DNA from 4 places in the Psychrobacillus sp. FJAT-21963 genome. Region 2 is predicted to be linked to each of the others. Evidence: riboswitches for the same ligand, from Rfam matches in the RefSeq annotation. Region 2 holds a riboswitch; each other region holds the start of a gene.
The links. Region 2 has a riboswitch for S-adenosylmethionine ahead of AN959_RS10515 (bifunctional homocysteine S-methyltransferase/methylenetetrahydrofolate reductase). Riboswitches for the same ligand answer to the same signal wherever they lie in the genome.
Positions count from the first base shown of each region.

Region 1: linked by a shared signal. The riboswitch ahead of AN959_RS01185 (M20 family metallopeptidase) and the one ahead of AN959_RS10515 (bifunctional homocysteine S-methyltransferase/methylenetetrahydrofolate reductase) in region 2 are both predicted to bind S-adenosylmethionine.
Region 3: linked by a shared signal. The riboswitch ahead of AN959_RS05485 (O-acetylhomoserine aminocarboxypropyltransferase/cysteine synthase family protein) and the one ahead of AN959_RS10515 (bifunctional homocysteine S-methyltransferase/methylenetetrahydrofolate reductase) in region 2 are both predicted to bind S-adenosylmethionine.
Region 4: linked by a shared signal. The riboswitch ahead of metA (homoserine O-succinyltransferase) and the one ahead of AN959_RS10515 (bifunctional homocysteine S-methyltransferase/methylenetetrahydrofolate reductase) in region 2 are both predicted to bind S-adenosylmethionine.

Region 1 covers NZ_LJIY01000001.1:243,765-252,798, reverse strand. The annotation lists gene AN959_RS01205 (peroxiredoxin) at 110-688, shown strand; gene AN959_RS01200 (S41 family peptidase) at 760-2,187, shown strand; gene AN959_RS01195 (PDZ domain-containing protein) at 2,263-3,435, shown strand; gene AN959_RS01190 (CsbA family protein) at 3,445-3,702, shown strand; gene AN959_RS01185 (M20 family metallopeptidase) at 3,909-5,144, opposite strand; SAM riboswitch class I at 5,254-5,360, opposite strand; gene AN959_RS01180 (AzlD domain-containing protein) at 5,436-5,744, opposite strand; gene AN959_RS01175 (AzlC family ABC transporter permease) at 5,749-6,477, opposite strand; gene AN959_RS01170 (TVP38/TMEM64 family protein) at 6,592-7,233, shown strand; gene lepB (signal peptidase I) at 7,226-7,777, shown strand; gene addB (helicase-exonuclease AddAB subunit AddB) at 8,354-9,034, shown strand, end outside.
Region 2 covers NZ_LJIY01000003.1:175,015-184,048, reverse strand. The annotation lists gene metH (methionine synthase) at 1-2,456, opposite strand, end outside; gene AN959_RS10515 (bifunctional homocysteine S-methyltransferase/methylenetetrahydrofolate reductase) at 2,437-4,296, opposite strand; SAM riboswitch class I at 4,372-4,476, opposite strand; gene AN959_RS10510 (nuclease-related domain-containing protein) at 4,716-5,669, opposite strand; gene AN959_RS10505 (protoporphyrinogen oxidase) at 5,803-7,188, opposite strand; gene fabZ (3-hydroxyacyl-ACP dehydratase FabZ) at 7,381-7,806, shown strand; gene AN959_RS10495 (bifunctional 2-polyprenyl-6-hydroxyphenol methylase/3-demethylubiquinol 3-O-methyltransferase UbiG) at 7,829-8,566, shown strand; gene AN959_RS10490 (hypothetical protein) at 8,581-8,859, opposite strand; gene AN959_RS21045 (hypothetical protein) at 8,968-9,034, shown strand, end outside.
Region 3 covers NZ_LJIY01000001.1:1,136,164-1,141,403, reverse strand. The annotation lists gene AN959_RS05505 (DUF2087 domain-containing protein) at 1-550, shown strand, start outside; gene AN959_RS05500 (GIY-YIG nuclease family protein) at 560-922, shown strand; gene AN959_RS05495 (YdcF family protein) at 1,287-1,874, opposite strand; gene AN959_RS05490 (glycerol-3-phosphate acyltransferase) at 1,893-2,534, opposite strand; SAM riboswitch class I at 2,672-2,786, shown strand; gene AN959_RS05485 (O-acetylhomoserine aminocarboxypropyltransferase/cysteine synthase family protein) at 2,954-4,246, shown strand; gene AN959_RS05480 (homoserine dehydrogenase) at 4,375-5,240, shown strand, end outside.
Region 4 covers NZ_LJIY01000002.1:483,912-492,945, reverse strand. The annotation lists gene AN959_RS08280 (aspartate/glutamate racemase family protein) at 1-638, opposite strand, end outside; gene AN959_RS08275 (HAD family hydrolase) at 635-1,303, opposite strand; gene fosB (metallothiol transferase FosB) at 1,333-1,755, opposite strand; gene AN959_RS08265 (histidine phosphatase family protein) at 1,752-2,378, opposite strand; gene AN959_RS08260 (GrpB family protein) at 2,391-2,921, opposite strand; gene AN959_RS08255 (alpha/beta hydrolase) at 2,987-3,631, opposite strand; gene AN959_RS08250 (DUF1572 family protein) at 3,631-4,149, opposite strand; gene AN959_RS08245 (aldo/keto reductase) at 4,296-5,228, shown strand; gene metA (homoserine O-succinyltransferase) at 5,283-6,191, opposite strand; SAM riboswitch class I at 6,270-6,378, opposite strand; gene AN959_RS08235 (methyl-accepting chemotaxis protein) at 6,448-8,454, opposite strand; gene abc-f (ribosomal protection-like ABC-F family protein) at 8,651-9,034, opposite strand, start outside.

The DNA.
Region 1 (9,034 bases), on a different contig from region 2:
AAAATCGATTTGAACAATTAATTAGTATTTGACTTCATTTATGCGTATAATAGGAGCGATAGAATTCTTAAACTCTTGTACGTCTAACAAATTGAGTGGAGGAACAAAAGTGAAAAAAAAGATATTTGGGTTATTGATAATTGCGAGTTTAGTGGCTATTGCAACGATTACCTTTGTAAAAAGTAATACGGATAGAACTGAAGCAATTTCAAATGAGCAATTAGGTTCTGATCTTGCAACCAATCCAGCAAATGATGGTACCGGAAAAGGGGATGCTGCACCAGACTTTACACTTACGACACTTGATGGTAAAGAAGTGACATTGTCCGATTATAAAGGGAAAAAGGTAGTATTAAACTTTTGGGCTACTTGGTGTCCACCTTGTAAAGCTGAAATGCCACATATGCAAAACTATTACGAGGATAAGGCTGAACAAGAAAATGTAGAAATCTTGGCGGTTAATTTGACTAGCTCAGATTCTGGACTTGATAAAGTGCAAGCTTTTCAAGAAGATTACGCTCTAAGTTTTCCCATACCTCTTGATGAAGAGGGTATAGTAGGTGAAACGTATCAAGCTATTACAATTCCTACTACATATATGATTGATACGACTGGAACAATCCAAAATAAAATCGTTGGTCCAATGGACGAACAAATGCTTACAGACTTAGTAGGTAATTTAAAATAAATTCCGATTTTTGGGCAAGTATTAAACTCTTCATTTCTCACATATATTAGTGGAAAAGTAGGAGGTATAGCTTGCGCAAAAGTCGGATTTTTTTATATGTTATTTTGTTTGTTATCTTACTAGGAATCTTTTATTTTTGGATGGTAAAACCAGCGAATGATCAATCAACAACTACTACGTCTATTAGTAACAATCAAGTCATCGATGAAGCCTTTCAATTAATTAGAAAAGAGGCCGTATTCGCCAAAAAAGAAAATATACTTGTGGAAGGTGCAATTCGAGGGATGGCAGAGGCATTAGAAGATCCTCATAGCAGTTATTTGACTAAAGAAGAAGCGGTAGCCCAAGAGTCTTCACTAGCCGAAGAGAGAGTTGGGATAGGAGTAGAAATAACACTATCAGGTGGAAAATTCGTAGTTGTCTCTCCTCTTAAAGATTCTCCTGCTTATAGGGCTGGGTTAAAGCCACAAGATGAGATTGTTCGAGTGAATGGAGAAAGACTGGATGGTAAGTCCATGGCTGAACTTGTAAAATTGTTAAGTGGCGAAAAAGGAACTAGTCTTAAGATGACTGTTTATCGTTCAAGTGAAGAACGCCATGTAGAGTTACATATGAAGCGGGAAGTAATTGCGATGCACACCGTATCTAGTGAAGTTTATGAAGTCGAGGATTTTTCAATTGGTATTGTGACCATCGCTATTTTTGGAGAAAAAACAGGAGAAGAATGGGCTAAACAAACAAAGGCATTAGTAGATCGGGGAATAGATGGTCTTCTGATCGATGTAAGAGGAAACCCAGGTGGATATTTATATAGTGTGTCATCCATTGTCAGTACCCTACTCGAAAATGGAAAAACATTCGCTTATATGCAAGATGCAAATGGAGTTTTAGAAATGTTGAATACAGAAAATAAGGAAAAGCCTTATCTAAATAAAATACCAGCTGTTTTACTGCAAAATGGAGGTAGTGCCTCTGCTAGTGAAGTATTAGCTGGTGCTTTAAAAGATAATAATCGTGCGATGATTGTTGGTGAAACAAGCTACGGGAAGGGAACTGTACAAGAATCTCATCCATTGTCAAATGGTGGAAAATTAAAAATCTCTACCCATAAATGGTTGACTCCTAAACAAGAATGGATTCACCATAAAGGAATTCAAGCTGATTTGGAGGTTGAGCCAGAGGAACTATATACAATGGATATTAAATATCCTCACGGAGAATTCCGAGTTGGAGATTTCGGAGAGGAAATAAAGTATGTTCAAAATGTACTAGGTGCTTTAGGATATAATATTGGACGCAAAGATGGTTATTTTGATGAAGATACGATGGATGGAGTAGAAAAGTATCGACAAGAGAGAAGTTTAGAGCCTAGTTCCGATATAGATGATGCACTATTCCAGTCTCTTTCTAAAACACTGATGGAATACAAAACTAGAAAAGAAAATGATAAGCAGCTACAAATGGGTATCAGTTATTTGGTTCATGAAATGAAAAAATAAGATTATTCCAAAATCCTATACGCAAAGGCCTCCTCGTTTGTTACAATAATAGAACGAGTATTGTAATAGAGGGGGATGCGTATCGTGGAAGAAATAATTATCGAATTGGCGAAAGGAATTGGACGTTTTTTCCTTCACCCAGCAATTTATATTACGCTTCTTTTCTCCATATTAATTGGTTATTTTCGTGTCAAGAGAGAGAGAAAGCATTTCCGTACTAGAATTCTATGGGGGTGGACTGAAGCCAAGCATTTATTTGATGGTTATGTTTGGGCAATTATTCTTTCCATTATCAGTGTAGGGATAGGACTAGTCGTACCAAATTCTTGGTTATTTGTTTATAGCGCATGGATGATCTTGTTTGTTTTATTATTTATGTACCAGCTTGGTTCTGCAATTTATGCAATGGCATTAGGAGCTGTTACGTTATATATTATGAATCTGTATGATTGGTCATTTAATATTCTTCCGTGGAATTTAACTGGTATGGATTTTTTCCAAAAATCTATCGTGACCATCGCAGTCTTAGCAGGGTTACTATTAATCATAGAAGGAATTCTTATACAAAAACACGGAGCACAAAATGCTTCTCCTAAACTAGTAAAAACACCAAGAGGAATTGAAGCAATTGAATATGTTACAAAACGGCTGTGGATACTACCTATTTTATTAGTCATTCCAGGTGATGCGATTTCTTCCTATATTCCATATTGGCCGCAATTTACACTTGGAGAATCGACATTCTCATTGGTTTTATTTCCATTTGTTATAGGATTTCAGCAAAAGAGCAGAAAAACACTCGCTGTAGAATTTTTCCCTAGCCTTGGAAAAAAAGTTTGGCAATTAGGAATTATCGTGGCTGTAGTAGCGGCAGTTGGTTATTTTATGCCGTTAGTAAGTGGACTTGCATTAATTCTCGGAGCCATCACAAGATTAGTCATTTCTTACATAGCTTATAAAAAAGAAATGTCAGGAACGTTTGCTATCTCCCCCCAATCGGACGGTGTTATGATAGCCGGAGTCCTTGCTGACTCACCAGCAGAGAAAATGGGTCTATTAATCGGTGAGAAAATTGTCAAAGTAAACGGACAAAAAGTAACAAATGAACAAGAGTTTTATGAAGCAGTTCAAATAAATGCTGCACATTGTCGCTTAGAAGTACTAGATATTAGCGGAGAACTTCGTTTACGCCAACATATTTTGTTTAGACATGATCACTATCGTCTAGGCTTAATATTAGTAAGATAGGAGATGACTATGGAAACTTTATCAATATCAACTCAAGTTACATTAGCCATTTTTACTCCAGCATTACTTGTTATTCTTTTTACACGTGTTACCTTTAATCATTATGTGGCATTATTATTGACTGTTGCTCTATTTGCCGCTTCTGTCTATGCTGGTTACACGCATAGATGGTGGATTTATATTATTGATGCAGCATCGTTGACTTTAGGTTTTTGGTATGCAACACATATGAAAAGTCGAGACAAAAAGAAAAAATCCACCTCTTAAGAAGAGGTGGATTTTTTCTTTTGGAATGTATTGTCTTTCATTGAATTGTTTTATTTTCATCTGGTGTTTTCAGGCTCCAGTAGTGAAAAGAGCAACTCATCCAGCGGAAGCTTATGCGTATTGTATAGCAAACGCATATCCGACTAATCTTTATGTTGTCGAAACACACTTCATAATCCGAAAGATAAAGAATATAAATTACAATATTAATCTTTCAAATCGCAAACGCCCATACCATCTGCTTTTGCTTTACGAGCTAAGGATGCATTAAATTCTTTTCTGATTTGATGAAGTAGTTTTGCATCTGTTAATATTCGATAACCGGTTGTAGCTAAGACTTTAGCTCCCTTGATTAGTGCTTCATCCGCAGCTTTAGATTTGGCAGCTTCACGGAATTCTATTGTATGGGCGACTAAATCATCTGGTCCAATTTTAATGGATGGTCTTGCAGTTGGTACTACGTAGCTAATATTTCCAGCATCCGTAGAGTCATTGTAATGTTTACTTTCTGTGTATACGACTTCTCCAATAGCTTCAAATTCCGAATGAATAACCTCATCTAACACTGAATTTACTACAAAATCTTGCACCTCATTTTGAAAACGTTCGATTTTTACAGAAGTTCCTGTTACAAGTGTTGCTCCGTTAGCAAGGAATCGAACTTTTTCGGAGATTTCCTCTGTTTTTTTCCAATTCTTTGCGCTGACATGAATACGAGCAGAGGCAAAGAAAGGGATAATGTTCGGTGAGTCACCTCCATGTGTAATAATTCCATGTATGCTAATATCAGATGGTAATTGTGAACGAAGCGCATGGATTCCGTTGAAAAACTGAACGACAGCTTCCAATGCATTTATTGTTTTATTAGAAGCTGCTGTTGGGTGAGTAGCTTGTCCAATAAAATGAAAATCTAATGATTCCAGAGCAAGTGTTTCGCAACTTAAAGTAGTTTTGCTTGAAGGGCTAATTATTAAAGCCACATCTACATCTTCTAGATAACCGAGCCTTACAAAGTTTCCTTTTGAACTTCCTTTTGATCCACCTTCTGCTGCGGGAGTACCAAGGACGATTATTCTTCCACCGGTTTCGTTCAGCATTTCTGCTAGAGAGATGCTAGCAGCCACACTTGCCGTACCAATAATGTTATGTCCGTCGGCATGTCCAATTGAAGGTAAAGCGTCGTATTCTGCTAAAAAAGCAACAGTAGGTCCCTCGATACCGCTATCCTTAATCGCATAGAAAGACGTTTCATGCCCTGCTATTCCTTTTTCGACTTGAAAATTTGCACTTTCTAATAAATCAATTAGCGTAGAACTAGCAAAAAATTCTTCGTTTCCGATCTCAGGGTTTTCATGTATTTGATGACTTATTTGAATATATACATTCTTGTTGTCTTCTATTAATTTATGGAGATAGTCTCTTTTTTCTACTAGGAAACTCACTTATATCTGCTCCTTTTACATTTATTATTCATAACAAAAAAGAACCCTCCTAATCTTATCTTGTATGATAAGAAAAAGAGAGCTCTTCGTATGATCGAAAAACCTTCTTTTCTCATCTTTCAAGCATAAATTGCTTGCAGGAATTGGCACAGTTTTCATTCTGAATCTGCTGCCGAAACGTCATTGGGCCTGTCCCTCAGTTTCTCTCGATAAGAAAGTGATATTTTTATGTAAATTTTATAAGAACTAATTCCAATATTAAGTAATTTATTCCTAGCAGTCAAGTAGTATTTAAAAGATAAGACTATATACAGCTAAAACACCAATTGTTACTAATACTACAACCATTACATTTGAAAAAATAATGGCAAGTGCGAATGCCACAATGGCTCCAATAATTCCAAATAATAGATTACCTTCTTGAACATATAAAATAGCTGGGAAAATTAATGCTCCTAATACTGCAAATGGAATATTACGTAATACTCCTGAAACAACAGGAGGTAATTCTTTGCCTTCTAAAAAAGTTAAGGGAAATGCTCGCGGAATATAGGTAACAATAGCCATTCCTAATAGCATCCACCAATACCATGCTTCCATTCCATTATGCTCCTTTCGCTAAGTTTTTTCCTCGTAGTCTAGTCCTCTTTTGATGATTGGCATATATAATTTCTACAAAAATAGAGGATGCTAGGGTAGCGACTAAAATAGCCCATCCTGTCGATAATAATTCTGTCCAGTAAAAAAATCCGTTTATAATAGCTGCAATGAGGGCCAGCATGACTACTTTGCGGTTTCCTCGCATAGAGGGTACTAGAAGACCAACGAACATTGCATATAGAGCAATCGACATGGCCGCTTGTAAAAATGCTGGTAGATTGGCACCTATAACATGTCCAACCGCTGTAAATACAACCCAACTACCATATGCGATAAGCGCAACACCAAATGCAAAAGAAGTATGTATTTTTTCATCTTTTTGAGTTGCTAATACGGAAAAAGATTCATCTGTAATCCCAAATGCATATATTCCTTTGACCCATCTTTTTTCACTATGCATCTTTTCATTGAGTGCAGCCGTCATTAAAAAGTGTCGAATGTTCACGACAAATGTATTTAAAACGATTAAAATAGGATCAACACCTTTTGCTATAAGCGTCAGTGACATATACTGAGCAGCGCCGGCGTAAACAAAAATACTCATTGCTGTTGCTTCAATAATGGAAAGTCCAGTGGTTTTTGCCAATAAACCAAATGTTAATGCAACTGGAAAATAGCCGATAGCAATACTCGTACCGGCTTTTAAACCCTTTACGAATGAATTATTATTCATGTCGAATTTCACCACCTTCAATTATGATAGTGAACAAATTATACTATATCTATAAAGTTTTATATAGTTGAAAATTGGGAAGAGTATAAATATACATAGAAGAGGAGAGTTACCATGCCAAGTTGGTTATCATTCGAAACTTTATCTAATTTAACACAAGATTACCGAGCACTTGGACCACTATTTGGGCTATTACTACCTTTTCTTGAAGCATTTTTGCCGTTTCTACCTTTAGTAGTTTTTATCGTGGCGAATGTGACTGCCTACGGAATTTTGTTTGGATTTTTATTATCTTGGGCAGGTTCGGTTGCAGGTGCTTATACTGTATTTTTAGTTATTAGAAAATACGGACGAGCTAGAGTTTTAGGTTTTATTACAAGGCATGAAAAGATTCAAAAATTAATATTATGGGTAGAGAGAAACGGTTTCGGACCATTATTTTTACTTATTTGTTTTCCATTTACACCCTCCGCACTTGTGAATATAGTTGCGGGTCTATCTAATATGAAAAAAAATACGTATTTATGGACAGTTGTCTTAGGGAAACTAATTATGATATTAGTGGTAAGCTTTATTGGTTCCGATATTAAAGCGCTCATTACACAACCCTTAAGAACAGCAATAATGATTGGAATAATGGTTATACTATGGTTTGTTGGAAAAGCTGTGGAGAAAAAAATTGATAAAAAAGTAGATGCAGATTTTAAATCAATTCGCGATGAAAGACGAAATAAAAAGGAGAAAAGATTTGAGTAATACACAAAAAGAATTGCTGGAATGGTTAGTGGCCATTTTCATTGGAATTTTAGTAGTATTTATTGTTCGTTCTTTCATTTTAACGAACTATGAAGTAGTCGGGGAATCAATGATGCCTACACTTCATGACAAAGATAAAGTATTTGTGAGTAAGCTTTCTGATATAGACCGCATGGATATTGTGATCTTTCATAGCGACCAAAAAGAAGACTATGTAAAACGTGTCATTGGTTTACCAGGTGATACTATCAAGTATGAAAATGATAAATTGTACGTAAATAATAAAAAAGTAGAAGAAAAATTTCTTGCGTCTTATCCTGCATATCAGAATCCGGAAGAAAATTTTACCGAAGACTTCGATTTAGAAGAGTTGACTGGAAGTAATAAAGTTCCTTCAAACAAGTTATTTGTGTTAGGAGATAATCGGATATCCAGTTTAGATAGTCGTTATTTCCAATTTATAGATCAAGAAGAAGTCATTGGAGAAGTAAAAATAAGATATTGGCCGTTTTCCAGAGCAACTTTAAATTTTGACTCCGAATAATTTCACACTCTACTGTATGTTTTGTACAATAGTAGTAAGAGATTATTCGGTTTTTTTAATTTTCTAAGCGGTAAGAAATTTTTTTTATTATTTTAGACTCTGTTAATAATTACTGATTATTTTTAACCAATTGAAATCTTTGAACAGATACATCAACAACTATTGGCATTCACGCTGGCCGCACGTCCGCATGAGCCGCTGTATGCTCAAGGCGCATACATCTGTCTCATACGGCACGTCATGCGGCTGGCAAGGCGTGAATGCCAGTGACCCCTATTGAAAAAGTCGAAGTCTATTCTATAATAAATTGTTTTGAATGCAGCTCCTGATTACTTCTTACTGTTTAGAAAAAACTTTTAAGATGTGCGCCTTACAAGCCGCAGGAGCGCGAAGAAGGAGACCCCGTAAGGGACGTGGGAGCTACGAAGGAGCAACTCATCCTACGGAGGCTCATGCGTAGCGTGCGGCAAGCGTACAATCCGTGTCTCTGCAATATAAGATTTTGAAACACATTCTATTTAGCACATCATAAATCATTAACAACTACAGCCTTATTTAAAGAAAGAAGGTGCACTTATGTCTTTACGAATTGTAACTGGACGAACTGGTTCGGGTAAAACAAAGTTTATGCAACAAGAAATCATTGATATATTACAAAAGGATTCTATCGGAGAACCATTATTTTATATAGTGCCGGACCAAATGTCTTTTTCTAGTGAATATTCACTTGCAGCTGATTCAGGACTTCCAGGGTTAATACGTGCACAAGTAACGACTTTTAAACGATTAGCTTGGCGAGTACTACAAGAAACTGGTGGAATCGCAAAAGAGGAAATTAGCGGATTTGGTTATCGTATGCTAATTCGCAGTTTACTAGAGGAAAATAAAGAACAATTTAAGTTGTTTAACCGTGCAGCTACAAAAAGAGGATTTACCGATCAAATTGAGGTGCTTTTAAAGGAATTCAACCGTTATTGTTTAAATTATGACACAATGTCTAATGTGTTAAATGATTTAGAAAATGTACAAGCACCTCAAACATTGATTGATAAATCATCAGACCTAGTCATGTTGCTTGAACTTATGGAGCAAAAGTTAGGCACGAGCTATATTGACGGAGAAGGATACTTGATGTTGCTAGCGCAAAAAATTAAAGATTCTTCGCTTCTCGCAACCTCCGAAATTTATATTGATGGATTCACTTCGTTTACTCCTAGGGAACTAGAAATAATCCAAGAGCTGATGAAAAAAACAAAA
Region 2 (9,034 bases):
GGTCCGTCGTACTCAGCCGAAATTTTCGTTTCTGTAAAACGACGAGATAGAGCAGCTCCTCCTACAAGCATAGGTACTTCAATACCTGCTTCTTTAAAGTCTTGTGCGGTAATAACCATTTGTTGAGCAGACTTTACGAGAAGCCCTGATAGACCTACGATATCTGGCTTTTCTTTTCGAATAACTTCTATTAAAGTGGCAGGGGTTACTTTTATTCCAACGTCGATTACTTTATATCCGTTATTGCTTAATATGATATCGACCAAGTTTTTTCCAATGTCGTGTACATCCCCTTTTACAGTCGCAAGAACGATTTTCCCTTTACCAGAGTCATCTTCTTTCTTTTCCATAAACTGTTCCAAATAAGCAACCGAAGCCTTCATCACACCAGCACTTTGTAGCACTTCTGCCACTATCAATTGATTGTCATTAAAAAGACGCCCTACTTCAGACATACCTTCCATCAATGGACCATTTATAACTTCTAATGGGGTATCATACATTTTAAGTGCTGCTTCCAGATCTGGAATAAGCCCTTCCTTCGTACCTTCCACAATATAATAAGCAAGACGTTCGGGTACCGTTTTTGGGATATCCGCTTCTGTCTTTTCTTTCTTTTTGTCTCGATAAAAGTCAGTAAAATCAGCTAATGTTTTATCTGTTGTTGTAAATAACAGTTCATTTGCCATCGCAATTTCATGTTCAGGAATAGATGCATATCGTTCTAGTTTTTCTGTGTTTACAATTGCATAATCAAGCCCTGCTTGTGTGCAATGATACAAATAAACAGCATTGAGCACTTCTCGCCCAACTGGTGGTAGACCGAATGAAACATTACTTACTCCTAAAATAGTTAGTGAGCGAGGCATCTTATCTTTGATTAAACGAATTCCTTCTATTGTTTCCACAGCTGATCCAATATATTGTTGATCTCCTGTACCTACTGGGAAAACTAGTGGATCAAAAATGATATCTTCTGGTGCAAGTCCCCATTTATTTACGAGCAAATCATAGGAACGTTCTGCAATCTCCAACTTACGTTCACGTGTAACCGCCATTCCCACTTCATCAATTGTTCCAACTACTACAGCTGCTCCATATTTTTTTACAAGTGGCATTACAGCGTCAAAACGCTCTTCGCCATCCTCTAGATTGATCGAGTTAATAATTGTTTTACCTTGTGAATATTTCAATGCCTCTTCAATTACATTTTCATCAGTGGAATCAATGACAAGTGGCACTTTCACTTTTTTCACAACTTCCTTCATGAAATTAGTCATGTCAGATAATTCATCTCTGTCAGGGTTAGCAAGACAAATATCGATGACGTGAGCACCACCTTTTACTTGTGCACGAGCAATTTCGGAAGCTTCTTCAAACTTTTCTTCTACTATAAGTCGTTTAAATTTTCTCGAACCAATCACATTTGTTCTTTCCCCTATTAAGAGTGGACGCATTGTTTCGTCATATAATAACGGTTCAATACCTGAAACTACATGACCATGGCCTGTTTCAGCTGGCTTACGAGGTGCAATATCTTTCACTGCTTCGCGAACTGCTTGAATATGGGCTGGAGTAGTTCCGCAACATCCACCTACAACATTTAACCATCCTTTTTCTGCAAAGCCTTTTAACTTCTTCGAAAGCGATTCAGGTGATTCATGGTAATGTCCTTCTTCATCCGGTAATCCTGCATTTGGATAACAGCTTACATATCCATCTGATAACTCAGAAAGGGAGCGAATATGATCCGTCATAAATTCTGGTCCTGTTGCACAGTTGAGTCCCACAGAGAGTGGTTTAATATGTTCAATTGAAATGTAGAATGCTTCAATACTTTGACCCGCAAGTGTCGTTCCCATTGGCTCGATTGTTCCAGATATCATGATAGGAAGCTCTTTCCCCGTTTCTGTAAATGCTTGTTGTATACCAATGGTTGCGGCCTTCACGTTTAGCATATCCTGACTTGTTTCCAATAGGATAACATCGGAGCCACCTTCGACTAATGCCTTTGCTTGTATGTAAAAGTCATTTGTTAACTCATCGAAGGTTATTCCACCAGTTACAGACAATGTTTTTGTTGTCGGTCCAATTGCACCAGCCACAAATCTCGGCCAGTCGGGAGTAGATAATTCAATTGCAACCTTCTTCGCAAGCTGCACTGCACGAAGGTTGATTTCATGCGCTTGGTCACCTAGATCATATTCATTTAACACGACTGGTGTTCCCCCAAACGTATTGGTACAAATTATATCTGCACCTGCCTCTAAATATTCCCGATGAATTTGTTCAATGACAGTTGGAGTGATAACGTTTAAATACTCATTACATCCCTCGTATTCTTCTCCACCGAAATCCTTTTGAGTTAGATTCGCGTTTTGGATCATCGTTCCCATTGCGCCATCAATAATAAGAATTCTTTTTTGAAGTTCCTGTTCAATTAGATGTTTGGACATAACTGTTTTCTCTCGCTTTCTTTCCGTCAATCTCTTTAATATGGCGAATCAATTCAAGTGACATATCCACACGGAAAAATGGCGTAATGATGTAAATACCATTAAATAACTCCGCTGCAGTGTCAATAAGCTCTTTTGCAATCTGTATACCTTCCTCAGTAGAACGCTCTTTATCTTCTCCACAAGCACGCATGCGTTCTAACACTTCATCTGATAATTTAATACCTGGTACTTCATTGTGCAGGAACTCAGAATTACGACTATTTGTAAGTGGCATAATCCCAAGGAAAATAGGAGAGGACAAGTGTTTCGTCGCTTCATAGATTTCCTCCATTTTTTCTTTCGAATAAACGGGCTGGGTAATGAAATAATCAGCTCCACACTCTATTTTCTTCTCTAGTCTTTTAACAGCACGATCCAGTACGCGAACGTTGGGATTAAAGGCAGCTGCCACAGAGAAGTTGGCTTTTTTTCGAAGTGATTTTCCTGAGAATGAAACACCTTCATTTAGCTGTTTTATTAATTGGAGTAACTCTAAACTTGATACGTCATATACACTGGTTGCTCCAGGAAAATCTCCTATTTTGGTAGGATCACCTGTAACAGCCAATATATCATGAATTCCAAGTGCATCCAGACCCATTAAATGTGATTGTAAGCCAATCAAATTGCGGTCACGACATGTAATATGAGCTAGAGGACGAATATTATTTTGCAATTTTAACATCGAGCCCATAGCCATATTGCTAATACGAGGAGATGCAAGTGAGTTATCTGCCATCGTTACTGCATCAATTCCAGCTGCATTCAGCTTCTCTGCACCTTCCATAAAAGTAGTAGTGTCTAAATGGCGTGGCGTATCTAGTTCCACGATGATTGTTCTTTCGGTTTTTGCTTTTTCATGTAGTGGTTGATTGACAGTTGGTTCTGCTTCCTGAATGATTATTGGCTTTCTAGGCGTTACGATTTTATTTGTAATTGGTGGTAGAGTTCCAATTCTTTTTTTCACGGCTTCAATATGTTTTGGTGTTGTCCCACAGCAACCGCCTATTAAACGAACTCCTGCTTCGCGAAGGTATAACGCTGCTTTTCCAAAATAATCTGCCTCAGATTCGTAAACAATACGGCCATCCTCTACATCAAGTAAACTTGCATTTGGATAAGCTGATAGAAATGCTTTTTCTGTTAGAGTCACCCCTTCGAACGCTTGAATTGTATGATGAGGACCAAGTCGACAATTGACTCCTACAATACTTGCTCCTAATGCCTCTAGTTGATGTAATGCATCATTTAGCGATAAACCGTTTTGCAAGATACCTGGCTCATGCATCGATACTTGTGCAATGATCGGTGTATCTGTCAGCTTTCTTAGATGCGTAACCGTTGCGGAAAGCTCTTCAAAATCATAGTACGTTTCTAGTAATAATCCATCTGGATTTCCTGATAGTAGTTGGGTAGCTTGTTGATTAACCGTTGCGATAATTTCATCAATAGTCGCATCACTCTTCCGAATACCGCGTATACCACCAATCGTACCAAGCACAAATTGACCACCAGGGGCAGCTGCTCTTTTTGCGATTTGGATCGCCGCTTCATTGATTTCTTTCATTTGATTTTCTAGTCCGTACCGCGCCAGTTTAATCGCATTTGCACCATACGTATTCGTCTGAATGATATCCGCGCCTGCAACTATATAGTCCTGGTGAATTTTCTCAATAATCTCAGGCTTCTGGATGTTTAATTCTTCGTTACAATAATCAATTCCATATGAATAAAGCAGCGTCCCCATCGCTCCGTCAGCAGTCAAAACATTCGTTTGCAGCTTCTCTAATAAACCCATTCACATTCATCCTCTCTAAAATAAAAAAAAGCCTTCCATGAAAAGAAGGCTTTACGAGTATGTAAAATTCGTCCCTTCTCATCTATCAGACACATAAGCATCTGCTGGAATTAGCACCTGACCAAACGGCTGGTTGCTGAAGCTTCACAGGGCCAGTCCCTCAGCTTCTCTTGATAAGAATTCAATATTCAATTTTTTATTAGACTTATCGTACCTTTATTCAACTAAAGCGTCAAGACGTAGATTGAATTTTCTTGCATCTTAAGATTGTTTTTATTATCCGATATTTGGCGGTTATTATCCGATTATCATGTGTTATTATCCGATTATCTCGACTTATTATCCGATTTTCACTTGTTATTATCCGATTATCTCGACTTATTATCCGATTTTCACTCTTTATCATCCGATTCATCAATTTAAGACCAATTCCACTTATAAATTGTGTTACGTTTAGATGGACCCTCTCTCGATAGCCCCATAGAATTTAATATGCGAGATGCGGCCTGATAAGAATCCAATTTAAGAAAATATCTACATTGCCGATTATTAATACTATCCCCGATTAGCATAAACCAATCACGCATCGCCTTTTCATGCGCCAAGCGATCTACGTGACCACACCTTAAACAGTTCCAGCCGTTTTTCTTTTTCGTCATCCCATGCGTCTCACACTTTTCACAATAGACCCCGGTCAGCAAATCATTTGGATTAATGCTCCATCGACTGCACAGTGGAAATGGAAAGTACACTTGATGACAAGCAACCATTTTCTTTGCTAATTCATGCATTGCTGGCACTTTCAGGCATACTTTCTCTCGAGTCATATTCCGCAAAAATACGGGAATCGTCGAATAAAGTATCGTTGGATAATTGATAGATGGCTCTACCACCTTCACCCTTGAATTCGTCAACACGATGACACCATGAACAGGAATACTCACACCTTGCAATCTTAACCAATCTTCCAGTAAATAAATATTCCGTTCAATCTGTACTTCTGGACTCTCAAATACATCGACTTTACCCTCTTCATTCTCTCGCTCAAGCTGGGAAGGATTTTGCTTAAACCGCAAACTTCCACTTATATTTTTACTCTCTAATACCACCGCAAAGTACTGCGTCAAAAATACCGTATCTATTTGAAACTTGCCGTACGATTCCAAGCTCACATCTTGAAACACCAAGTATTGGAACGGAAAAGAATACTTCTGAAAAACCCCATCCATTCTTTCTTCCCCGTATATTCCAGCCTTCGCCATGTGCATTTTAGAGTGAATCAACTCTTTCATGTCGTGTATTTTCGGTAAACGTCTATCTAATGACTTCAAAGCAATATAGCTAAATTCATGCGCTCGAGTTTTTACAATCATTTAATTTAAACACCCCCAATCGCATCGTATCATATATACAAAATTTGTAAATTACTCTAAAACACCATCAATTTCATTCCTACAATAAAAAAAGGACCAAAATTAAATTTTGGTCCGGGAATTACTCCTTAAATTAAATTCTCGCTGCAATCATTTCCGCCGTTTCCTTACCATTTTTAATGCAAGCGCCAATACCTACTCCATAATACGAGCATCCAGCAAGTACTACATTTGGAAGCATAGATGATAATTTCTGATTCAATGATTTTATCGCTTCTCCATGTTCCATATGATAGTTTGGCATTAAATCGTTCCATTTAGTTACTTCCACAACTTGAGGCTTGCCGTTTAGTTTCAGGCTCTTGTCAATATCTTGTAAAGCTACTTCCACTAGCTCTTCTTCACTCATATGCTTCATGCTTTCAAAAACTGGATTGGAGCTTTTGTAAAACATTCGTACAAGTAAATTACCGTTTGCAGATGTATGCTTCCATTTTCGGCTAGTCCAAGTACAAGCATTACATTTCACGTCACTGTTTTCCGAAACGATAAACCCAGTTCCATCAGCTGGTAGCTGTTCATCTGGAATATCAAAACCAAGATAAATACTAATTAATGAGGAATTCTTCAATTTATTGAAATCCACATCTAAATCTTGTTCTTGCAAAATTCGCTGAGTCACATCATGCGGAGTAGTCAAAACAACAAAATCCGCTTCTATTGTTTTTCCATTTTCTAATAAAACCTCGTAGCCCGCTTCTGATTTAGTTACTTTCTCCGTATGTACTCCCTTTAAAATCGTACATTCGCTCAATTCTTCCTCCAAGCGATCGATTAAAGTAGAAAGTCCACCTTTAAACGAGATGAATTTTTTATTTGCAGCTGCTGCGAACTGTTCTTTATGCGCTTCTAATCCTTTAATGATGCTGCCATATTCGTTTTTATAGTCAATCAAATAAGGTAATGTGGAAGAAATAGTGAGATCATCTAATCTCCCCGAATACACTCCGGACAACACGGGAGCAATTTGTTTCTCCACTAATTCTTTCCCTAAGAAATGCTCTAAAAATGAGCCGACAGAACTCTCTTTCGTAAAGTTTTCGTTAGGGGAATCAAGATCTTTCAATGCTTCTTCCTTACCTTCATCTGAAACCAACGTACTACTTTCTAAAGATTCTTCACTTGTTGGAATTCCAAATACCGTATCTGCAGGGATTGCATGTAATTCATTGTTCGTATATATATAGGAAATACCTGTTTCATTATAAACGAGCTCTTCTTGCAGTTTTAGCTCTTCTACTAGAGGTAAGACCCCTTCGTTACGTGCAACGATTGAATCCGCACCAGTTTCCATTATAAAGCTATCTGCACTTACCGAATGAATTTTACCACCCAAATAATCATGTGCTTCCACTAAAACCAAATCTACATCTAATGCTTTTTCTATCTTAAGTCTTTGTAAATAATGCATCGTAGAAAGTCCTGTAATTCCTCCACCAACCACAACTACTTTTTTCAAGATACTCACTCCTAGTTCGAAATTACTCGTACTCCTAGTATAATCGCTTTTAAAAATACTTGGTATGACTTACCTCACTATTCTTCCCCTATTCCAATAAAAGTTTACCGTTTCGTCAAAATTGCAGGAGAAAATTATAGTATCAACTACTAACACCAAGTGATAAAATTTAATTAGATTGGAGGTTTTTTTATGTTAGACACACAAAAAATCATGGATGTAATAAGACACCGCTATCCCTTTCTATTAGTGGATAAGATATTGGAATTGGATGAAGGAAAACGAGCAGTTGGCATTAAAAACGTGACAGCAAATGAAGAATTTTTCAATGGACACTTTCCAAGTTACCCTGTCATGCCAGGAGTATTAATTGTAGAAGCTTTAGCTCAAGTAAGTGCAGTAGTAATGCTAACGAAAGAGGGGAATGAAGGAAGATTAGGGCTTTTAGCAGGCATTGATAATTGCCGTTTTAAAAAGCAGGTCAAACCAGGAGATCAGCTACGATTGGAAGTTGAAATTACTCGCCTAAAAGGACCTATTGGCAAAGGAAAAGGAATTGCTACGGTCGATGGTGAATTAGTATGTGAATCAGAGTTAATTTTTGCATTCGGGAATTAGCAATATATAAAGGGGAAATTAAATGAACGACTATTACGGAGAGCTGTGTACACAAATTTACGAAAGTGATAAGTCATTTGCAGACGGGAAAGAACTCGAGTTTTATCTATCTTTTGTGAAGGATAAGAACATGAAAGTATTAGAACCAATGTGTGGTAATGGAAGAATGCTACTTCCTTTTCTGCGAAGAGGAATCGATATTGAAGGATTTGATATTTCAGAAGAAATGCTAAAAGTTTGTAAGGAAAAAGGTAAAAAGGTAAATCTGAAACCATCAGTAACTCTTGGAAAAATAGAGGAATTTCAAAGTCCTAACAAATATGATTTAATCATTATTCCTTTTGGTTCGTTTTCCCTTTTGCCTGATCATTTAGTAGCTGATAGTCTTGCAAATATGAAATCTATGTTAACAGAAGACGGTAAGTTACTTTTAACGATTATGACAAACAGAGGGAAATTTAATGATCTCCCCGAATGGAGGGAAACAAATCGAAAGCAGTATGACATCGGAGACATTGTGGAATATAAGCAGGAGCATTATGATTCAGAAAGCAAGATGCTAAAAATTAAGTTGAAGTACCAATTAGTAAAAGATGAACAATTAGAAAAAACAGAACTAATGGATTTCCCTATCCGTCTTTACGAACTAGGAGAATTTGAAAATATTCTTAAGTCAAACGGATTTAATCAAATTATTCTACACGAAGTAAAAGACGGTTATGGAATTGGTAGCATGTTTGATGTATATGAGTGTGTTTGAAATAACAACACACTCTAGTTCTTATAAATATCGTTTGAAGATAGCCATTCTAAAAATTGATGATAGGGAAAATACGTAGTTCCGTTTAACTCTATTTTTGGTGCATTTGGATATTTTCTGAGCAATTCCTGTATTTCTTCTTTACTCAACCCAAAATATATCGGCAAATCCTTTTCATTTATGAGAGTAGGGTATCCGGATCCTTTCGGGTTTTTAAAGTTCTTTAATCCATCCCCTATAAAGTAGCCTAGTGCTGCAAGCCCTACACCTATCCAGAAAAAACTTAAAGCCATTTCTATTGCCTCCTCTAAAATCTATATATCATATACGGAGGGATAAGAAAAAAGTTTCATTAGTATACTAGAACAATAGATATTGGAGAGGAGTCATACGGGTATACAATGGTTAAATTTTATTTTAAGCAATTCCTAAACGAGCCTATGTGGTTTAAGCTATTAATCTCTATAA
Region 3 (5,240 bases), on a different contig from region 2:
AATTGGATTAAATAAAAAATTAACAGGATTGACAGATCATCAAAATAGCTTACTTCGATTGTTTTACGAAGGTAAGAGTGATGCAGACATACAGGCAGAATTAAGTATTGGTAGTGCCTCTACGATACGTAACCACCGATTTGTATTGAAGGAAAAAGAACGCCAAGCAAAAATCTTTATAACGATGATGGAGTTGTTAAAGGAAAAAGACAGTCATGCACCAACCTTTTTGCCGCTTCATAAGACTGCAACGATGGTGGACGAACGATATAACATTACGAAAGAAGAGCAAGAAGAGATAGAAAAGAAGTTTTTTTCTAAAGGTATAGATGGTCCTCTCATAAAATTTCCGAAAAAAGAAAAACAAAAACTGGCAACTCTTAGGGTGATCATACAACGATTTGACTTAGAGCGAGTATATAAAGAAAAAGAGATAAATGAGGTACTAAAAAATGTATATGCTGACTATGTCACATTAAGACGTTACTTAATAGAATATGGGTTTTTAGATAGAAAAGATGACGGCAGTGAGTACTGGGTGAAAAAATAAATACGAGGAGTGGGGAAATTGGATCGTAAAATGGAACTGAAACAAGTATATAAAGAAGTAAAGATTGAAGGTGGAATTTATGTCATAACGAATAAACAAAACGGTAAAAAATTCGTTGGATCCACACGAAACTTCAAGACGTTAAATGGCACGAAGTTTACTCTAGAAACAGGGACACATACAAATAGAATACTTCAAGAAGAATGGCAACAATTTGGCAAAGATGCGTTTGAAATTGAACAAGTAGAGACGCTGAAAACATCAGAAAATCAATACGTAGACGAAAAGAAAGAACTAGAAAAACTTTTAAACAAATGGATGGAGCAATTACAACCATTTGGCACTAAAGGGTATCATACGAAGAAAGAGTGACCCAGAAAGGCTTCCTAATAAACGAGGAAGCCTTTTAATTATATTTGGAGAAATTACTTTACATATATAATCTTTGGTTTTGGATGAAAAATTCTTTTATAGAAAATATAATACATTATCTAGCTATGCAAGGTGACTTGATTGCATATAGTACAGCTACATTTAGATTATATAGCTAAAACATAATGTTTGATGTAACACTAGAAGTGATTTGACATGGCTATAAAGTAGATACATGGATTCGTAACAAGTGGGGAGACAATGCATTTCTAACCAGGAAGTAGGGCTGTAAACAAGGAACTCGTATTTCAAGATGTATTTGTAATTGTTGCAGATATAAAAAATAACTCCGAGGGATTCGGAGTTATTTCCCAACAATATAGGTCTTTAAAAGTGCGGCGCGCTCACGTAAGCGTACTTTCGCTTCTACCACTTCGGGGGTCTGTGCTGCTACCACGTCCGTTTTCCATTCTAGCTTTTTGGCAAGTATTTTTGCTCGCTGTAGGTGATAGTCACTCGTAATGATCGTTATAGACTTTACGTTATCTGGCAAAAGCTCTTTAGAAAACAACAAGTTTTCATAAGTAGATGTCGACTGATCTTCAATGATTAGCCTCTCTTCTGCTATCCCATTCTCCAAAAGAAAATTTTTCATTACGACCGCTTCCTCAATATCTTCATCGTCTCCTTGTCCTCCAGAAAGTACCAGGGTGACATGAGGATATTCGTTTGCATACGCAAGTGCTGATTCCAATCTGAATTTTAATGCAAGCGAAGGAATATTACCTTCTTTTACTTTTGCACCAAGGACAATGGCGTAATCGTTGGAACCGTCAGCTTTAGGGTTTAATCCTTCATCCATCCATTTGCTAGTTAGCATCCACAATCCAACTCCGCTGGAAGCGAGAACAAATAAAGGGATAAGCACAATCCACCTCATTTTTTTAGACATTCCAATTCACTCATTTCTTTATAAAGAAGGTTTTTTTCTTTTTATAAAAGTAGAAATTCTCATCTCTTCCTTACGAGCTAAACGACGAAAGTTTTCGATATGCAATATGAGTGCCATCACGAATAAAAAGCTTGCAATTGCAATTGGTATATATCCTTCTGAAAACCATATAGCCTCGCCTAAAAAAACAAAATAAAAAACAAATACTCCAATTAATAAATAGTCCGTTAAAAAAGTTGTGCCAATTAATAATAAAAGTCCGATCAATCCTAAAGGCCAATAAATTGCAAAAAGTATGCCGATTACAGAAGCTGTCCCTTTTCCTCCCTTAAATCCTGTGAAAATGGGAAAGTTGTGACCTAAAATGACAGCAGCCCCCGCTAAGTAAAGAAGTGCATCCTGTTCTAATACTGAAAAGTTACCATATTGCTGCGTAAAAAATCGTGTTCCAGTAATAACCAATACACCTTTTATTATATCGATAAAAGCTACGAGTATTCCGTATTTCATTCCAAGCACAATGGCTGCATTAGAAGCACCTGAGTTTTTAAGTCCTTCTGCTTTAATATTGATTCCACTAAAAAACTGAGCAATCTTTGAACCATGAATGGAACCAATTAAATAACTAACTACTGAAATACAAATAATCCATATTACCATTACAACACCTCCAAAAGTAACCCCCATACATTAAACGTACAAGCCTAAAAGAAGTTTCAGAATTTTTATAAAAAGTACTTGACGTAAAGATTAATAGAGTCTTATACTGTGTAACAAGATGGAATACTAATCTAATACTCTTATCAAGAGTGGCGGAGGGACTAGGCCCTACGATGCCCGGCAACCAACAAGTTTTATACTTGGAAAGGTGCTAAATCCTACAAATTCACGAGCGAATTTGGAAGATAAGAGGAGGAATATGCGAAACCGCACCCCTCTTCTTAAAGAAGAGGGGTTTTTGTTGTTTGTCCGATTAACGATACGTTTTCCGGCTAAACATAAGTGCTTTCGTATTTCTCAAAATCCTCTCCCGCCTCCATATGCGTCCATCTAAAACTATTATTTAGGAGGAATTCAAAATGACAAATTTCCAACCAGAAACACTTCTTTTACACGGTGGTCAGCAACCAGATCCAGTTACAGGTTCACGAGCAGTGCCAATTCACAAAACAACTTCTTTTGTATTTCGTGATACAAACCATGCCCAAGATTTATTTGCATTAAAAGAGTCTGGCAATATTTATTCACGTATAACTAATCCTACTGTAGATGTTTTTGAACAACGCGTTGCTCTACTTGAAGGAGGAACGGCTGCTGTTGCACTTTCTTCTGGTATGGCGGCAATTGCATTTTCCATTTTGAATATTGCGGGAGCAGGCGATGAAATCATTGCAGCGGAAAACTTATATGGTGGTACATTTAATTTATTCGCACATACATTGCCTCGTTATGGAATTCACGTAAAATTTGTAGATTCTACTGATCCAGAGAATTTTCGAGCAGCAGTAACGGATAAAACAAAAGGGTTCTTTGCTGAAATTATTGGAAATCCGAGCTTGAATGTGCTAGACGTGGAGAAAGTTTCAGCAATTGCAAATGAAGTCGGTGTTCCATTGTTGGTAGATAATACATTTGCAAGCCCATATGGTGCTAACCCGATTAAACACGGTGCTCACATAGTTATCCATTCAGCTACTAAATGGATTGGCGGTCATGGAACAACAATTGGGGGAGTAGTTGTAGATGGTGGTAACTTTGACTGGAATTCCGAGAAATTCCCTGGTTTTACTGAACCAGATGTAACCTATCACGGACTACGATACGGTATTGATGTTCCGAACGTAGCGTTTGCCATAAAACTACGTGTTCAATTGCTTCGAGATTTTGGGCCTTCGTTAAGCCCTGAAGCAGCATTTTCTTTTTTACAAGGTTTAGAAACCCTTCATCTTCGTGTGCCAAAGCACAACGAAAATGCACTAAAAATTGCAGATTATTTATCAAACCATGAAGGGGTAGAATGGGTAAATTATTTAGGCCTGGAAAATCATCCTTCCCATGAACTTGCACATAAATATTTACACAATGGCTTCGGCTCTATCTTAACTTTTGGCGTAAAGGGTGGAAAAGAAGCGGGTAGACATATTATAGATAATATTGAAATTTGGTCGCATGTAGCAAACGTAGGAGATGCGAAATCATTAATTATTCATCCTGCTTCTACGACTCATCAACAATTAACTCCTGAAGACTTAGTGAAATCAGGTGTTACTGAGGACTTAATCCGCTTGTCTGTTGGTCTAGAGGCAGTAGAGGATTTACAAAATGCACTTGATAAAGTACTTGTAGGAAAAACAAATGTCCTCTCTAGATAGAATTTTGTTGTTAATTGGGCTAAAATAGTCTACAATATGTAAAATAGTCAATCGTAATTTTACGAAAGAGATTTTATTAAATATGAATGTGGAAGCTCAATTGTGCAAATTCATTTGGAGGAGAAAGTATGGCAAAAATAAAAGCAGCAATTCTAGGTTTCGGAACAGTCGGCCAAGGAATTTATCACATTGTGAATGAAAAAAGAGAAGAATTAAAAAAATCATTAGGCTTAGATATTGAAATTAGTGCGATTTTAATTAACAATTTGGCAAAAGAAAGACCTGAAACGCCTGGTATTCTAGTAACAGACGATTTCGAGGATATTATTAATATTCCAGGTCTTCAAGTAGTGTTTGAAGCGATTGTGAACGAGGAACCAGCTTATAGCTATTTATGTAGAGCGATTGATAAGGGATGTCATGTGATAACGGCGAATAAAGTGATGTTCTCTAAATATAGTATTCAACTTCATGAACGTGCTAAGTCACGAGGCGTATTTATCGGATATGAAGCTACAACAGCTGGTGGCGTTCCAGTAATTAAAACACTTAAAAATTTACTACAAGTGAACTCAGTAAAGAAAATTCAAGGTATTTTAAATGGAACATCTAACTATATTTTGACACAAATGCGTTTAAATGAATGTCAGTTCGATGATGCTCTACAAGAAGCGCAAGCTCTAGGCTATGCTGAAGCAGATCCATATAATGATATTTCTGGTCAAGATGCATTCCGTAAGTTGATGATTCTTAGTGCACTTGCATTTAGAAAACAACCAAACTGGGATGATGTACGTGTAGTTGGTATTAACGAGATTTCATTAGAGGACGTGAAAAAAGCAAAGGCAGAGGGATTTCGTTATCGCCATGTAGCAGAAATTGAGCAAGACGAAAATGGAGAGCTTTTCGCTTCTGTAGGACCACAACTTGTTGGTCCTGACCACCCGTTATATGCTATTGAGGGTGTAAACAACGCTGTTTCCTTAGATACAAA
Region 4 (9,034 bases), on a different contig from region 2:
ATAGCCAGTGAATCTATTAAAGTATGAAGCGGATTAATAACAGTTATAGAGGTCTCCTTCTCCACTTGAATAGAAGCATTCACCATCGATAATTGGGCAACTGAAATAATTTTATTTTCCGCTTCCAATAATTTATGTATGCATTTAGATATTGCTTCATTGTATTTCTCACTTAGACCCTGCATAAGTAGTTCAAATGAATCTTCAATTATGACAACATCCATCTCTATATTCTTGTGACGATCACTTAAATAATTATTTAATCTATCCAAAGTACCTTCGACAGTTGCAGGATTAGTAAACAGAATAACTTGTGGTTCATCAATTGAAGCTATTACTTCGAAAAAAGGTTCATCGATTTTGATAATTGGTATGGATAATAAATGATCAGCCTCATTAAGCAACGCAACGTAGTTAGTACAAGTTATAAGTATTGCATCTACGTTACTTTTTGAAATCCATTCTATTTGTTCCTTAACTTTTTGTTGAGCATCTGAAATGCAGAAACTAGTATCATGAGTAACCCTATTCACAAGACCAGGGTCTACAAAATGAACTAGTTCTATTTCATAAGACACTAAAGCAGATTCTATATATTCGATATTTGAATGATGTGCGTGTAAACATGCTAATTTCATTTTAACTCTCCTGAATACATGCTGTAATTTAGATTCTTGAGAGAATGTTTGAAATCCATAATTTTAGTGAATATCTGATTTGGTTTTGTAATAAAATCATCTGCTTTATAATTTTCTAACCATTGTACTCCAATTGTAACAATTCCTGCTTGAACGCCAGCTAAAATATCAGCCTCGCTATCTCCGATAAATACCGCTTCCTCTTTTTGAACGTTTAGAATGGACAATGCCTTATTTACTCCCTCTGGATGTGGTTTTGGGAATTGTACATCATCTCCTGTTATTATTACATCGAATAGTTCCTCCATTTGGAGCGCTTTTAATGAAATATCTAAACTTCTCTTTGCTTTACCTGTAACGATTCCAAGCTTTATACCCAACCCTTTTATATAAATTAGTAAATCTTCTATTTCTATGTTACTTTCTACAAAATGGTGATGTTTTTCTAAATAGCTTTCATAATACTTCTCAATTGCCTTCTCTTTGTTATTATTTATAAGGTTTTCTCTAATGATTCCAGTTTCAGAAGGACCAAACATAGCTTTTATTTCTTCTGAAGATAATTCTTTATTATCAAACTCTTGAAAAACACTCTGAAAAGAGTAGTAACAAATTGGCAATGTATTCGCTAGCGTTCCGTCAAAATCAAAAATAATGGCTTTCATTTTAACAATCTCCTTATGGTTTATATTATTTAATCATTAAATTCCATATGCTGTTTTTCAAGTCTGTAGTACTCCATTCTGTCTTGTAATGTACCGGTATGAAATTCGAATTTATGACCGTCTAGATCAGTGAAATAAATAGACTTCTTGTCTCTTTTATCTCTTTCTCGTCCTACAAGTATATTTACTCCCAACTCCATTAATCTTACGTGTGTATTCTCAAAGTCGGCTTCCTCTATTGTAAAAGCAATATGTGTATAGGACTCATTAATTTCATTTCGTGGTACATTCTTTTCTTCATTTAATGCAAGCCACATTCCACTTAAATCAAAATAAGCGGTACTTTTTCCTTTCACCAATAGCCTTGCATCAAATACATCTTGATAAAATTTGATTGATTGCTCTAAATTGGATACAGAAAACAAAAAATGATTTAAGCCTTTAATCTTCATTTCTTCCCCTCGTTTTTAATTTCTATAGGTTTATAAATTGTGTATCCGGTATTTAACGAGTTCTTTTTATTCTCATCTATTCTTCTAACTTCTATTAAGTGATTCTCATAAAAAGATAGCCTATATATGTCTGGCATAGCGAGCATCTTCCAAAAATGAAAATCATATTGCTGATCAAAGAAGTTCATGATCAAAACCATGATGTTACCATGTGTGCCGATAACAACATTTTTTCCTTTGTATTCATCTAGAACTTGCATGGTTGCTGTAATCCCTCTTTGTTGTGCTTTTTTATTCGACTCACCACCATCAAAAAAGAAATCAGGGTTTGACCATACTTTTGTTATAGCCTTATTAAAATCTTCTACAGGAAGTAAAGACAAAGTGCGTTCTCTAAAATCTTTATTAATCTCAATGTTACAGCCAAGGTACTCGGAAATACCTTCAACTGTTTGAATCGCCCGTTTATATGGGCTAGAAATGACAAAGTCAATGTTTTCTAGCTTTAATCGTTCGGTTACTAACTTTGAGTCTTCTTTACCTCTGACTGATAGTGGTCTTTCAAGTTCATTAGTCGTATATGTAGAGTGCGCATGTCTAACAAAATATAAATTTGTAATCATAATTTTCACCTCTTAATTTGTACGTAGAGAAAATATACCTTTCACAAAAGGTTCTTTTAAATTTGTATACGTTGTTATATTTATACTTTTTCTTTCAGCTAAAGCTACTTTTAACTTTTTATATTCATCTCTTGCCTCATCTATTGTATTTAAGTAGTCTCTAAAAAAAATTAGGTTTTTCCAAAGCTCTTTGTCGTAATCGACTAAATGGATATAATGTGTTTTTACTTTGTATGTATCATCTATAAATTTTGCTAATACAATTTCTCCCGGCCTTTCCACTCGCAATGGAAGAAAACCAATACTCTGGAGAGCTTTCATCATGTTGTTATCTATATGTTTTGTATCTTCAATGCCGATTAAAATATCGATGATTGGTTTTGCCACCATATCTTTAATTGCCGTACTACCAATATGTTCGATCCGTTTTGTTTCCAATTTAGTTACCAACATGATCTCTTCTTTAACTCTATTAAATTCTATATTCCATTCACTCGTATAATTATTTAATTTTACTTCATCTTTAGATAATCCTAGCCTCATGAAAAACTCTCCTTTTTCATAAAATTACCCCTCTTACATATTCTTCAAGAGGGGAGGATAATCCTTTATTTTACTAATAGTTCGTCTAAAAAGGTAACTAAATCTCTTTGATTTTCTGGTGCAACACCATGTGAAACAGGATAGTTCTTAAAGGTAACACTTGCTCCCTTTTCTAAGAAATAGTCTCTACTAGCAGTTCCCCATTCAAATGGAAGCATATTATCAAATTCGCCATGAGATATAAATGCATTTAATTTATTTACTGGTTGATGTGTATACTCATCTTTCACAAACAACGGAATATAGCCACTTAGTGCAACAATTCCTTTTATTTTATCACCCATTACTAATGCTAATGATTGAGTCAATATAGCACCTTGGCTAAAACCAAGAAGGAAGAGCTTATTTGAATCAATCGAATGATTATTAGTTATTTCTTCGATAAATGACTGAAGATCTTGTACTACCTGATCAAAGACTGCACGATGAGGTTTTCCGAGACCCTCTATCGTGAAAAAGGCATATCCAGGTGATTGAGAAATTGGCCCACGTATACTAAATATATGGCATTTCTCCTTTAAGTTAGAAACGAGTCCAACCAAATCGTTTTCATTACTTCCCATTCCATGCAATAAAAATAATGCTGGATATTTTTTATTCTCATCTAAAATTTGTGGAGAACTATGAATATAAGTAAAATTTGAATTCATTACTTCTTATCCTTTCTTTTAGGTATCGACAAAGTAGTCCACTTGTCTTCTGGTGTAACTTGTTTGGCTATATATATTACCTGTCCCACATGAATTGAAATATGTGTAATACTCCGAATGATTGCTTCCAAAACAGTATGTGGTTTATTGCGAATATAAATAGTTTGAAGTAAGTGTTTTTCTTCTATACTGTCTATCGCTTTGAAAAATGCATTACACCCATTTTCCCACACTTTAAGCAACTCTTCCCGTGATTCTATCGTACTTTCGAATTCACTATCACGATCTCTGTCTTTTTTTTCTCCATCAGTTGATAAAAAGTCTGTCCAACGAGAAATTAAGTTTCCACTCATATGCTTCACCAGTACATCTACACTATTTGATTGTTCGTTTGGTGACCAAAAAATGGATTCTTCCTCCATTTGCATGATCGCTTTCTTTGTATCACTTTTCAATTCCTCCAATTTTGACCGTATATTTCGAATAAAGTCAGCATGAAAATTAGTTGAATTTGACAATCTAATCATCTCCTTTAAAACATAGTTCAATAAATATTATGAATCTCCTTCCCCATTTCTTTTAATAAACCAAAATTCTTTGAGTAAAAGGTCATTATTGGTAATATTATACTAGAATATATAGAAGAGGAGTTGTTTTTACTACTATGAGTAAAAAAGTAGAAATTGGTAAAACCGGATTATTTGTAAATCCCGTTGGACTTGGAACAAATGCAGTTGGTGGCCATAATTTATTTCCGAATTTAAATGATGAAACCGGAAAAGACATTATGCATACAGCACTTAATCATGGAATTAGTTTTCTAGATACTGCCTTTATTTACGGCATCGGAAGATCAGAAGAGTTAATTGGGGAAGTATTAAAAGAAACGAAGAAACGTAGTGAAATAATTCTTGCTACTAAGGGCGCTCATAAAATGACCGGTGAAACAGTAGTCATTGACAACTCACCTGCATTTTTAAGAGAAACTGTGGAAAACAGTTTAAAACGACTTCAAACGGACTATATTGATTTATTCTATATTCATTTTCCCGATGAAAACACACCAAAAGCTGAAGCAGTTGGTACTCTTCAACGTTTAAAGGATGAAGGAAAAATCCGTGCAATTGGAGTATCCAACTTTACTTTAGAACAGTTAAAAGAAGGTAACCAAGATGGTTATATTGAAGTTCTTCAATCTGGATATAATTTATTAAAACGCGATGCAGAAAAGGATTTGCTTCCATATACAAATGAACGTAATATTTCCTTTATTCCTTATTTTCCGCTTGCTTCGGGCTTATTAACAGGTAAGTATGATAAAGGCAGTACTTTTAGAGAAGGTCTCACAAAAAATCCGTTATTCCAAGGAGAAACATATATTAACAACTTAGATAAGGTAGAGCAGCTTCGCCAAATTGCTAATGATAAAAATGTAGGTGTTTCTAATATTGTGCTTGCATGGTATTTAACGAAAGAAAATATTGATGTTATTATTCCAGGGGCTAAAAAACCTGAACAAGTTATAGATAATTTGAAAACTGTAGATGTTCAATTAACTAAACAAGAAATAGATAGAATTGACCAAATATTTCATTAAATAAATAGAACAAGAGGCTGAACGAAAGAAAAATCTTTCTCAGCCTCTTCTGAATTATTCCCATTCGTATGGCGTTTCTTGATAGACATAATAATTTAACCAATTAGAAAACAATAAATGAGTATGCGAACGCCAAGAATTTAATGGTTGTGTCGAAGGATCATTATTAGGAAAATAATTTTCAGGAACATCGATTTCAATACCTTTATTCACATCCCGAGCATATTCTTCCGCTAAAGTTGTTGCATCATATTCTAAATGACCAGTAATCATGATATGCTTTTCGTCATTTGATATTACAAGGAATACCCCTGCATCTTCAGAATTTGAAAGCAGATTAAGTCTGGAATCAGTTATTATTTCATCATATGAAACAGAAGTATAACGAGAAACGGGCGCATAAAACTCGTCATTGAAACCACGGACTAAATTCACAGTTGGATCGGATAAACGGTGAGAAAATACACCAAAGCATTTCTTAGACAATTCAAATTTACCAATTCCATAATGATGATAAAGTGCAGCTTGTGCACCCCAACATATATGTAAGACAGAAGTGACGTTTGTTTTCGACCAATCCATTATTTCTGTCATCTCACTCCAATAATTTACATCTTCAAAATTCAAATGTTCAATTGGTGCTCCAGTAATAATCATCCCATCATATTTGCGAAGTTTAATCTCTTCAAAAGTAGTATAGAAAGTGTCTAGATGCGTTTTACTAACATTTTTGGATTCATGTGTAGCAGTATTCATAAATGTAACATTCACTTGTAATGGTGTATTACCTAATAGTCTTAGTAGTTGTAATTCCGTTTTTTCTTTTTCTGGCATTAGATTTAATATAATTATGTTTAGAGGACGGATATCCTGAGCAATTGCGCGCTCCTCGTCCATGATAAAAATCTTTTCTTTCTTCAGCAATTCAGCTGCTGGCAATTGTTTGGGAATCTTAATTGGCATACATTTCTCCTCTTTTCCGTAAAAATAAAAACCCTCTCTTCTAATAAATAAGAAAAGAGGGTAAGCAAATGCTCTCAGTTCTTATCTTTCAAGATTGATATCTTGTAGGAGTTAGCACCTTTCTGACATGTGTCAGAGGTTGCTGAAGCTTCACAGGGCCATTTCCCTCTGCTTCTCTTGATAAGAGTATATTATTTGTTATTCTACTACATTATTTTATATACTATCATTTTCTGAACATTTAAGCAATGGAATATTATACTTTAAAACGATTCACTGCTTCTGCTAATTTATCGCTAAGTTCTGTTAATGTTTCAGAAGCATCTGCAACGGATTGGATTGCCCGAAGCTGTTCATCTGAAGATGCACTAACTTCCTCGCATGCAGCAGCAGTTTGTTGAGAAGTCGCTGCCATCATTTGAATCGTTTCAACTACTTGTTCTTTGTATTTAAAAACTTGGTTAATTTCGTTGGAAACCTCATCAATAGAGGATTGCATATTCTCCATTAAATTTGAGATTTCACTAAATGTTATTTCCGTATCAGTAACTACTGCCCCTTGTATACGGAAAGTTTCCCTAGTTTCAGTCATTTGTTGGCTTACTAAAACTGATTCTTTCTGTAATTCAGTAATAGTCTTTTTAACATCTTCAGTCGCTCTGGCTGATTGCTCAGCAAGCTTTCTTACTTCCTCTGCTACTACCGCAAAACCTTTTCCATGCTCACCAGCTCTTGCTGCTTCTATACTTGCATTTAATGCAAGTAGATTTGTTTGAGCAGAAATCTCCATGATGGTTTCCATAACCCCTCCAATGGCTTTTACTTTGTTTTCTAAAGTATCGACTACATCAGACATAGACTTTAAATTGGACTCCCAATTGTTAAAGGATGATTTAAGTTCACTCATTTGTTTTTGGCCATTTGCATTCATTTTATTTGCTTTCGTAGCAATATCAGTCATTACAAGCGATTTTTCATTAATTAAATTAATTTGATTACTTAAATGTGAAGAGCTATCTGTTACTTCTTCCGCATCTTCAGCAGATTTTGAAGCACCTTCAGCTATTTCACCCACAGCTACGGATACTTGTTCTGATGATGCAGTTGTTTCCTCTGCAACTGCACTAAGACTTTCAGAACTTACTTGAACATTACTTGCAGATTCTTTTACTACTTGAATAATTTCATGCATGCTCTCAGTCATTTTATTGAAATTTTTAGCTAATTGTCCAATTTCATCGGATGACTTTACGTTCGCGTGAACAGTCAAATCTCCTTCTGCAACCGAATCCATTAGTTTTTTTAATTGATCTATCGGTTTTAAAGTGTGATGGGTAGTGTAATATAGCACAATAAACATCAGCACTAATATAGCAGCAGTAATAAATAAAATGAGATTTCGAATACTATCAGCTGTTTGATTAACTTTTTCTTGCTCGTATACTGCACCTAGCTTCCAGTTCAAATCAGGTATTGTCGTAAATACAGTAACCGTTGAAAGTCCTTCGGAAGTATCTGTGACTACTCCTTCATTTAAAGAACTAGAAAATATTTTATTAATATAAGCATATTCGGACAAATTTTCACCAAACATGGTAGGATGGACAATTGCTGTGCCGTCGTTCTCCACGATAATCGGAAAACCTTCAAATCCTAACTCATTAGATGAAATTGTTTCTGTTAACTTCGAAAGTAATATATCAATGCCGACAACTCCAACAACTTGACCATTCTTAAGTACTGCTTTTGCACCAGAAATTGCATATTCTCCCGTTGCAGCATCTAAATAAGGTTTGGACCAACTAAAATCATCTTTATTGGCTACCGCATTTTTATACCAATCTCTAGTTGTTGCGTCGAAATCTTTCCCTAAATCAGCTTCAGGTATTATTTCAATATGCTTGTTCGGTAATGCATAGTAAACGGAAGCAACCGCGTCGTACAACGTTGTAAACTCAGTAAATTTAGAATCTAATTGTTTCTCTAGCTGTGAAGCAATGATTGCATCTGAAATACTAGATTCCGTTTGAAAATCCACCACTTCCTTTGTAGTGGATATTTGTATAATACCCTTTTCATAGACACTGAGATAATTTTGAATGGAAGAGGACATTTCGTTCACTAATACATGACTTTGATCAGTTAAACTTTCTTCCGTTTTGTCTTTAATCGTAAAAGTACTTATGAAACTTAATGCAGACATACTAATTACAATTAAAATCATTACAGTAATAATAATTTTCCATTTGATAGAAATTTTCATATTTCATCTACTTTCTGTTTTTTTAAAGATATAATCGCCTTAATAAGGATAAATTTACTATTTCAAAAACTAGGACATAGTATATCTTTCTGATTATATCGGCTAAAAACGAGAAAGTTAATATTAAATTATTAATTTTATAGGAACTATCACACATTTATTTGGAGTTAAGCGGACTTGATAATCATGAATATTTTCATTCTTGTCTCTCCAACCAGATCTCTATTAATTTTTCAAGTTTTTGTTCCTTCTCGTCAATCGACAATAATAATTTTTCATAATCATTCCAGTCCTTCTGAATATCCTTTTCTTTCTTTAGTTTACTTAGTACGTTTTCCAATTCTAAAATTTGTTCTTCTGTTGATTTTTCTTTTTTATCTCTACTTTTATAAGTTCTTACCTTTTCAACGTATTCTGCTGTGTTGATTGACTCCTGTTTTACTAGTAGCTCGTTCCATTTCCCTCGAGCCCAATTATAAGGCCCTTCAAAAGTTGTCATATTTCCTGAATCGAGCCAAACTGTACGATGAAATAACTTATTTAAAAAGTATCGATCATGAGAAACGCATAGAATAGTTCC